Regions from separate parts of the Neobacillus sp. NPDC093127 genome, predicted to be linked through region 3. Evidence: predicted binding sites of a transcription regulator. Region 3 holds the regulator's gene; each other region holds the start of a gene.
What was found. Region 3 encodes Rex, which represses fermentation and respiration genes when NADH is low (regulators of the CRP and FNR family bind a similar motif). Its sites were predicted from a motif close to TTGTGAAATATTTCACAA; they were not measured.
Positions count from the first base shown of each region.

Region 1: qoxA (cytochrome aa3 quinol oxidase subunit II) is a predicted target of Rex. The motif match lies at 1,986-2,003, and genes of this name have one in related genera.
Region 2: ACIQCO_RS10460 (TIGR04053 family radical SAM/SPASM domain-containing protein) is a predicted target of Rex. The motif match lies at 1,946-1,963, and genes of this name have one in related genera.

Region 1 covers NZ_JBIVOP010000017.1:65,137-68,419, reverse strand. Annotated here, with positions in the region: gene qoxB (cytochrome aa3 quinol oxidase subunit I) at 1-958, opposite strand, end outside; gene qoxA (cytochrome aa3 quinol oxidase subunit II) at 1,016-1,933, opposite strand; gene ACIQCO_RS20885 (LLM class flavin-dependent oxidoreductase) at 2,274-3,275, opposite strand.
Region 2 covers NZ_JBIVOP010000006.1:103,248-106,530, forward strand. Annotated here, with positions in the region: gene ACIQCO_RS10455 (Crp/Fnr family transcriptional regulator) at 1-503, shown strand, start outside; gene ACIQCO_RS10460 (TIGR04053 family radical SAM/SPASM domain-containing protein) at 741-1,865, opposite strand; gene ACIQCO_RS10465 (DsrE family protein) at 2,030-2,368, opposite strand; gene ACIQCO_RS10470 (metal-sulfur cluster assembly factor) at 2,385-2,693, opposite strand; gene ACIQCO_RS10475 (Cof-type HAD-IIB family hydrolase) at 2,930-3,283, shown strand, end outside.
Region 3 covers NZ_JBIVOP010000022.1:5,470-8,752, forward strand. Annotated here, with positions in the region: gene ACIQCO_RS22915 (ABC-F family ATP-binding cassette domain-containing protein) at 1-104, opposite strand, end outside; gene moaC (cyclic pyranopterin monophosphate synthase MoaC) at 451-945, shown strand; gene ACIQCO_RS22925 (redox-sensing transcriptional repressor Rex) at 974-1,627, shown strand; gene ACIQCO_RS22930 (YhbD family protein) at 1,742-2,365, shown strand; gene ACIQCO_RS22935 (polymer-forming cytoskeletal protein) at 2,378-3,100, shown strand; gene ACIQCO_RS22940 (cytoplasmic protein) at 3,116-3,283, shown strand, end outside.

The DNA.
Region 1 (3,283 bases), on a different contig from region 3:
AAATAATCACCATTGACCCGACCATTGATTTATAACCATAAAGGTTTCTTCGAGCAAAGGTTGAAATAACCTCACTGTAAATCCCAAATGCCGGTAAAATTAAGATATACACCTCGGGATGTCCCCAAACCCAGAAGAAGTTCGCCCAAAGCATATCCATGCCGCCATTCGTCGTAGTAAAGAAATGCATTCCAAATAATCGATCCATGGTTCCCATTGCCAGTAATACGGTTAATACTGGGAACGCAAAAACGATGATCGCATTCGTTACTAATGAAGCCCAAGTGAACATCGGCATTTTCATCAATGTCATCCCTGGTGCTCTCATTTTTAGAATGGTCGTGATAAAATTGATCCCCGTCATTAATGTCCCAATACCGGCAATTTGAATCGCAATCATATAATAATTCGTCCCTACCGATTCACTAAAATCGGTACCTGCCAGCGGGAAATACGAAGTCCATCCGGCGTCTGGTGAGCCTCCGATAACAAAAGAAATGTTAAAGAGCATTGCACCCATAAAAAACAACCAGAAACTTAAGGCATTTAAACGCGGGAACGCTACGTCGCGCGCCCCTATTTGTAATGGCACAACAAAGTTCATTAATGCCATAATAAATGGCATCGCCATAAAGATAATCATGACGACTCCGTGTGTAGTGAAAATTTCATTATAGTGCTGAGCATCTAGCAGTTTGTTATCCGGAACAGCCAGCTGTGCCCGCATCATAATTGCGTCCACCCCACCGCGGAATAACATTAAAAGTGCAGAGATTAAATACATAATCCCAATCCGTTTATGGTCAACTGTTGTTAACCATTCTTGCCATAGATAACCCCACTTTTTAAAATAAGTTACCCCGGCGATGATTGCGATAACTGTTAGACCAATAGCAACCATCGAGGCATAAATCACAGGACTTGGATTTGGGATGGCAAAGCGATCAAAGAAATCCATACTAATTTGACTCCTTTCAGGAGAATTTTTTTCCAATCGTTTCAAACATTAAAACTATTAATGGTGATGATGTTCTGATTCTGAACTAGTTTCATTTGCTTTTTCATCTTTTTCCATGTTCATAGAATGACCTGAACCATGGTTGTGTCCACCATGTTCACCTTCAGGCGGCGGCAAAAATCCTAAATGGGTTCCAGTGTACGTGGACTGCCCCAGATGACCCGGTTTAAGTAATTCGGTAAATTTGTCTTCTGTCAAAGGTTTTGCGGTTTTCTTAACCTCTTTAACCCATTTATCAAATTCAGTCTCAGACATAGCCTTTACATTAAACGTATTTTCTGCAAAGCCCTTCCCGCTAAAGTTCGCATTACGCCCCATGTATTCACCTGGAACATCTGCTGCTAAGTGCAGCGTGTTGACCATGTCAGACATCGCGTATTTTTGTCCTCCAAGCTGAGGAATCCAGAAACTCGTGATTGGTCCATAGGAATAAAGCTTAAATTCAATTGGCCGGTCTGTTGGAATGTACAAATAATTAACTGTTTCAATGTTTTCTTCCGGATAACTAAAATGCCATTTCCAATTTGAGGAGGATGCGTAAATTATTAATGGTTCTTTATCACCATACCCCGCCGGTTTCGCTTCAACTTTATAGTTACTTTGAACAGATACAATTGAGAGGAAAATGACAATTAGTACTGGAATTCCTACACAAATTGTTTCAACTAGCAAACTCCCTTCAATATGGGGAGGCTCATAATCTTTACTTTGTTTCGATGCACGATATTTTGTCAGCATAAATATCAGGATACCAAAAACGGCCAGAACAATAATCGACATAATTCCGATTGACAGCATAATGTCCTTGGCTTGTGTGGCTGCCTGCGGTCCTTTAGGATCCAAAACCTTTAATGGTTCACAACCCGTTAGCACAGTGGCTATAGTAAAAAGAAGTGACAATAAAGCCCATTTCATTTTATAGTAATTCCCCTTTCTATTATTCTAGAAAACCAATTTTTAGATTAATATGTGATATAAATCACACTCTTGACTATATCTTAATACCAAAACGTTAGAAAGGACACCTCCAAATGGAATGTGTCACCGAATGTTCATAATCACCTTTTCAACAAAAAATTATCGAGCAAATCATTAGCATTTTGAATGAAAATTTACTATGATTGATAGTTTTGGTGTTCGATAAACTACGAATAGTGATGGCTAATATTAGGATAACAATAACAAAGGCACCATCCAATTTTTGGATGGTGCCTGACACTTTTTTCTCCTTCAGCATTGGTATATTTTTATTTCATCATTCCCCATCTACCACTGCTTTTAATATTTCATACGAGCGTTTTTGTTTATTAGGATCGTAAATATAGGACACTGCCATGACTTCATCAACGTTATATTTTTCTTGAAAACGGATCAACTGTTGTCTGACTGTCTCTTGGCTTCCCATTAACGTCACACTTGACATCGATGCGGCCATTTCTTTTTCCATCGGATTCCAAAGCTCATCCATGTTTTCAACGGGCGGCTGTAACGGATTCCGCGAACCACGGACCACATTCAGGAAAAATTGGTGCTTCGTTGTTGATAACCAGTTGGCTTCTTCATCTGTCTCCGCTGCAATGACATTTAAACAAACCATCATATATGGTTTGTTTAAATACTCTGACGGCTTGAAGCGGTCACGATAAATCGAAATCGCTTCTTCCATGAATCTTGGGGCAAAATGGGAGGCAAATACATAGGGAAGACCCAGACTAGCTGCCAAATAAGCGGAATCTGTGGAAGAGCCGAGAATATAGATCGGTATATTCGCGCCAACACCAGGATAGGCTCGCACATAATCTTGCTGTTCTTCCGGACCAAAATAGGTAAGCAAGGCCTTTACATCATTTGGAAATGTATAAACAGAATCATTTTTCGAGCGTCTTAGCGCATTTGCCGTCATCATATCGGTACCAGGTGCACGGCCTAGACCAAGGTCCACACGATTCGGATAAATCGTCGCCATCGTTCCGAATTGTTCAGCTACCACTAACGGGGAATGGTTAGGAAGCATAATCCCCCCCGATCCAACACGGATGTGATTGGTATGCTCTAATGTATGTTTAATTAAGATTGACGTTGCTGAACTGACGAGCGTCGGAGTATTATGATGCTCCGCAATCCAATATCGTTGATACCCCATTTTTTCTGCTGCCTGCGCAAGATCCACCATTGCCTCAATGGCTTGCTTAGAAGTCTGTCCCTCCCGTACCGGGGCGAGATTTAAGACAGAGACAGGTATATGAATGTTTGCCATGTGAATTT
Region 2 (3,283 bases), on a different contig from region 3:
TTTGTGGGGTAAACGATATTTGCGGCGAATTAACCCTTTTTACTGACAACCCAAGGTATTTATTAAGTGCCAAGGTTCTAGAGGAAGGAGAAATTGTCGCGATTAAAAAAGAAGTGATTGAAAGTGAAATTTTTCAAAATAGTAAGCTTGCGTTTGAATTTATGAAATGGATGAGTGACCATTTTCGTAAAACACAGACGAAATTTCGTGATTTAGTCTTAAATGGAAAACGCGGCGCCCTATTCTCAACACTTATTCGGATGTCTAATAGTTACGGCATTCCAAAAGGCAACGAAATTTTAATCGACCTTCCGTTAACCAATCAAGAACTCGCAAACTTCTGCGGCACCTCCCGGGAAAGTACCAACCGCATTCTTAGTGATTTAAAGCGTGATAAAATCATTGCTGTTAAAAAAGGAAAAATATCGATATTGAATTTACAATACTTAAAGGACGAAATTGGCTGTGAAAATTGTTCAGCGGTTTACTGTAATATAGAATAAGAAAAGCGCAAGCGCCCTGGTCAGCGGCGTATGGCCTGGAGCACTCCAACTGAGATAAAGGAAACACGAAGAGCGGAGCGCATTCGTGCTTGACTTATCGTAGGGCGGAGTGCGAAGGACACTAGCCGCTAGGGCGCTGGAGCTGGACAATTCTCAAAGTCAAAAATTACTTTCTTATCTTTTAAGATTATTGTTTTTTACGAGGCTGTCTCAAATTAGTGAGGCAGCCTCGTTTTTTTATTGCACTTGTTTCTCTCTTAATGATTTTGGAATATAGACACAGAATGGTTCGCTTTCAAGGTAATCACCTGTCATCGCATAGGCCCGTGACCTTGAGCCGCCGCATACATAGCGAAATTCGCAAACGCCGCATTTTCCTTTATAAAGATCTGGATTTCTTAACGATTGGAATATTGGCGACTCCCGGTATATTTCTGCTAAAGGAGTTTCACGAATATTACCTGCCTTGACAGGTAAAAGTCCACTTGGGTACACATCCCCAATATGCGAAATAAATACAAAACCATTTCCATCATTAACGCCTTTCGGTGCACGTCCAAGACCGTCGATTGAGCCTGTTAGCCCTTTTTCCGTTAGGGCACTTAAATAATCAATTTCATCTGCCGTTTCCTTCGCTTCACGCATTTTTTGCTGAATCACAACACGGCGGTAATGCATAGCTTCTGTTGTTTTAATATCAAAGGACACAAGCTTGCTTAGTTCATAAAGCCATCTGAAAACTTTTTCGTGTTCAACTGGGGAAATCATATCAGATGCCTGGCCTCTTCCAGTCGGAACTAGGAAAAAGACACTCCATAAGACACAGTTCAAATCTTCAACCATTTTTGCCATTTCTTCAAGATATTCAATATTGTATCTGGAAATAACCGTATTAATCTGAATCGGTAATCCAACTTCATGCAAATATTTAATTTTTTCCATGGTGAGATCAAATGAACCAGCCGTGCCGCGGAAATGGTCATGAACCTCTGCTGTAGGTCCATCAATACTAAAGGCCCAACGTGCAAGTCCCACTTCTTTTGCCTTTTCAATTGCTTCTTTGGTAACATTTGGTGTCGCACTTGGTGTCATCGATACACGTACGCCTTTTTTAACTGCATATTTCGCAATTTCAAATACATCTTCCCTCATAAGTGGATCTCCGCCCGTAAATACAAGCATTGGATTGTTCATGTTATATATTTGATCAATTAAATGTTTACCTTCTTCAAACGATAGCTCACGAGGATCCCTTTTATACTGGGCATCCGCTCGGCAGTGCAGGCATTTTAATTGACACGCCCTGGTGAGTTCCCAAATTACGATAAATGGATCTTTATTAAAATCTCGGCTAAAAGCCATATGAAACGCCTCCCAAAACCGGCTATTTCAAACTCAAACAGCCTTAATACCTGTATTATAAAGGTGTTAAAGTTATAAAAAAGTGAACTATCTCACAACCTACACCTTATATTTTGTCTGTTTTGTGAAGGCAAAAAAAACAGCAGAGATTTTTTCTGCTGTTTTTAAGAAATGGTTAATACTTCATATTTAGCCGCTAGTTCAATAAAATCTGCCATTCCGCTGATTTTGCCAACTGTCAATTTTTCACTTACTCCATAGTGGTCTGCACAAGTTTTACAGGCAAAAATTTCTGTGCCCATGTCTTCTAATTCTTTCAAATGTACGGAAACAAACGAATCCTCGGTCATCGTCAGCACGCCGCTGTTCATACAAAAAACAGCGACAGGAAGCTCATCCTTTTGCTTCAAAATCGTAAAAAATGTTTCAAGGATATTTTCACCAAGTACTTGGTCTCCCCTGCCGAGCTGATTCGAGCTTACTAATAAGATTTTATTTTTCATATTGGTTCACTGCCCCTTAACGAATTCCTAAGGCTATTTTCGCATATCGCGACATCATCTCTTTGTTCCATGGTGGATTCCAAACGATATTTACTTCTGTGTCTTTGACCTCAGGGATATCTGCCAAAGCTCTTTTAACTTGATCCACAATCGTTCCGGCGAGCGGGCAGCCCATTGAGGTTAATGTCATCGTAACCGTTACCTGCCCTTCATCATCCATTTCAACATCATAGACCAAACCTAAATTAACAATATCTACGCCAAGCTCAGGGTCAATAACTAACTCCATTGCACCCATTATATTTTCTTTTAATTCTTCATTCATTTCCATTCACTCCTATTTATTGATATTATCTAGTATAAATTAACCTGAAATAAAATTAGTATATCTGTTTTCTATAGCTTTTGATGTGAATTTTTTTACAGGTTAGCTATAAAATTGTTAACATGGTAAGTATAGAGAAAATAATTCCCCATAATGTTAGTGTATCATGGAGACAAACATTTTCCTAAAGCGACGCATTGATTGATAAAAATTAATAGTAAGAAGGGGACCCCTTTATGACAGAGAGACATTTAATTGCATTAGACCTTGATGGGACATTATTAAAAGATGATAAAACAATTTCAACAAAAACAAAGGAAATCCTTAAAAAAGCAAGAGAAAATGGACATATCGTTATGATTGCCACGGGAAGGCCTTATCGTTCCAGTGAAATGTATTATCGCGAACTGGATTTGGACACGCCAATTGTCAATTTTAACGGGGCATTTATGCACCATCCACGAAATCCTAATTGGGGCTATTTTCACGAGCCTCTTGATGTAAAGGTAGCGAAAGATATCGTCGAAGCCTGCCGAAGCTTTCAATTCCATAATATTATTGCCGAAGTGATTGATGATGTTTATTTCCAC
Region 3 (3,283 bases):
ACAAGTGCCACGCGGTCTCGCGTTTGTAATTCCAGCTTAATATTCGATAAAATAAGGTCAGCACCATAATATTTTTGTAGTTGATTGACCTGCAGTAAAATCATTTTCATTCACCTCTTATACAAAACCAATATGGCGTTCCACACCATCATTTACTATGGAAACTTATTCAGAGAATCATTCCTGCCAATAAAGGCGGTGTGAGCAAAGCTAAGCTTCATCTATTCAAAGTAACAAAAAATTTTTTTTCACCTAAATCTGATAATCTGATAAATTTTTGCGGCGCTCCGCCCCTTTTCCATACAAATAGTGTACCGTATTACTAGAGTGTCGGCAATAAAGGGCTTGAAGAGCGGGTATCTTTCAACGAAAAAAAATGTCTCAACTAGTTCAAAGTTTCACACACATTACCGGAAAAATAGTGTATGATTTGAGAGGAGGATTATTTATATGGCAGATTTTACACATTTTAATGAAGAAGGCAGGGCGAAAATGGTCGATGTCAGCGATAAACCAGAAACAGCACGGACCGCTCTTGCCCATTCCAGCATAACTGTAAGTAAAGAGATTTATGAAAAGATAACCAATAATGAAATGAAAAAGGGCGATGTGTTAGCTGTTGCCCAGGTTGCTGCGGTAATGGCGGCGAAAAAAACATGGGATTTGATTCCGATGTGTCATCCGATTCCGCTTACAGGTGTGAATATTTCTTTCTCATGGGAAGCGGACCACCTAGACAACTATCACCTACATATTGCGGCAGCGGTAAAAACAAAAGGGAACACGGGTGTGGAAATGGAAGCGTTAACAGCAGCTTCAGCTTGTGCCTTAACCGTTTATGATATGTGTAAAGCAGTGGACAAGGGCATGGTAATCGGACCGACGTATTTAGTCGAAAAAACGGGCGGTAAAAACGGGGATTATAAACGAACCGATAAAATTTAACTAAATCATCCAAGGGGTGTGGGAGATTATGGGTAATGAAACAATGAAAATACCACAGGCGACAGCAAAACGGCTGCCCCTCTACTATCGATTTTTAAAAAACCTTCATTCTTCCGGTAAACAAAGGGTTTCTTCTGCAGAACTGAGCGAAGCAGTGAAAGTGGACTCGGCAACCATTCGCAGGGATTTTTCCTATTTCGGGGCTTTGGGGAAAAAGGGCTACGGCTATAACGTTAATTACTTATTAACCTTCTTCCGCAAAACCTTAGATCAAGATGAACTAACAAAGGTGGCCTTAATTGGGGTCGGTAATCTTGGTACCGCCTTTTTAAACTATAATTTTTTAAAAAACAATAACACAAAAATAGAATTTGCCTTTGATGTCGATCCGAATAAAATGGGAACGATGATTCGTGAGGTACCGGTCTACCATCTCGATGAATTGGAGACCGTCCTTGCCAATGAAAATATATCGGTAGCGATTCTTACCGTTCCTGCGCCGGTCGCTCAGCAGATTACCGATCGACTTGTGAAGGCTGATGTGAGAGGGATATTAAATTTTACACCGGCACGATTAAATGTCCCTCCGTCCATTCGGGTCCATCATATCGATTTAGCAGTAGAACTGCAATCACTGATATATTTTTTAAAGCACTATCCAACTGTCGAGATAGAAGAATAATGGTAAAAGGGCTTTTTTGCGAGCATCATCTCGTGAATGGCCCTTTTTTATTTTTTTACTTTACTTGCGTAACAGTGTTATGTTACATTATAAAACAGAAAGGGGTTTTCAAAAATGAGCGAGGAGTTAATTTCTAAGAAGGACTTATTAGATCTTGCAGGGATTTCGTACGGGCAGCTATATAGATGGAAACGAAAGGATTTGATTCCTGAAGAATGGTTTATTCGAAAGTCGACGTTTACCGGTCAGGAAACCTTTTTTCCAAAAGAAAAAATTTTAGAAAGAATCGATAAAATCCAAACAATGAAGGAAAATCTTTCGTTAGATGCACTGGCCGATATGTTTTCTCCGAATATTAGTGATTTGCAATTGGAAAAGGATGAATTAATCAAACGTAACATTGTTTCTGCTGCAGTGATGAATTTTTACCTAGAGAATGATCAGAGCGGTTTTACATTTAACTTTCCAAGAATTCTTGAAGTTTATGTGTTAGAAAAGCTGCTTCAGTCAGGTGAAATTAATTTGGATGAAGGGAAAATGGTCTTACAAGTATTAAAGAATCATGCACCGCTTATCAAGCAAAAAAGCTGTGAATTGGTGATTACCCGAAAGCTTGGAGTATCTTCGTGTCTATTATTAATAAATGCAGAAGCCGTTTATTTAGAACCGGGAACCAAAATGGTAGTGTTGCTGTCACTGATGACATGTATGGAAGAGATTAAGTCGAAATTATTATAAAGGAGAATGGCAATGGAATTAAAAAATAGAGGAGATTTGATCATTAATGGGATTGGGGCATCTAATGGCGGAAAATTCCAGCTGGTTACCTTGAATGGACGTGGAACGGTTAACAGCAATTTGGAGTGCAGTGACTTTGAATGCAATGGTTCAGGAACGGTTAAAGGCGATGTGCTAGCAAATACAGCGAAAGTAAGTGGGAATGCGAGTTTTAAAGGAACCATCGATAGCGAACAGGTTACAGTTGAAGGAACAGCAAAAATTGAGAAAAACCTATATTCAAAACATTTACAGGTTTCAGGTAAAGCCTCTGTTGGCGGCAAAGTGAAATGTGAGGAAATAAACCTTCATGGGATTTTAGCGGTGGGTGAAGATTGTGAAGCTGAAATTTTTACAGGAAAATGTCGCTTTACGATTGGCGGATTGTTAAATGCCGATCAAGTAGATATTGAGATATACGGAGAATGTAAGGCAAAAGAAATTGGCGGACAGTCAATCACCGTAAAACAACAAAAAGGGTCGTTCATCGGCACGTTATTCAAGCCTTTTCTTAAAACGCAGCTGGAAACGGACTTAGTTGAAGGGGACATCATTGAACTTGAAAATACGATCGCAAAAGTGGTCCGAGGCAATCAGGTCAAGATTGGGGCTAATTGTCACATTGGCGTAGTCGAATACACAGAAGAATTTTCGCAGGATAAAAATGCCGTTGTTGGTGAGTCAAAAAAGGCTTAATAGGGGGAGAAGTTGATGGAGAAAAGTGGAAATCTAATTATTAATGGTTCAGGAAGTTATCCAGGCGGCCATTACGATAAAATCAGCATTAGAGGAGAGGGGACAATTGTGAATGATGTTGAATGTTCCTTCTTTCATGTCTATGGAACGAGTGAAGCGGTCGAAAATGTTACTGCTGACTCC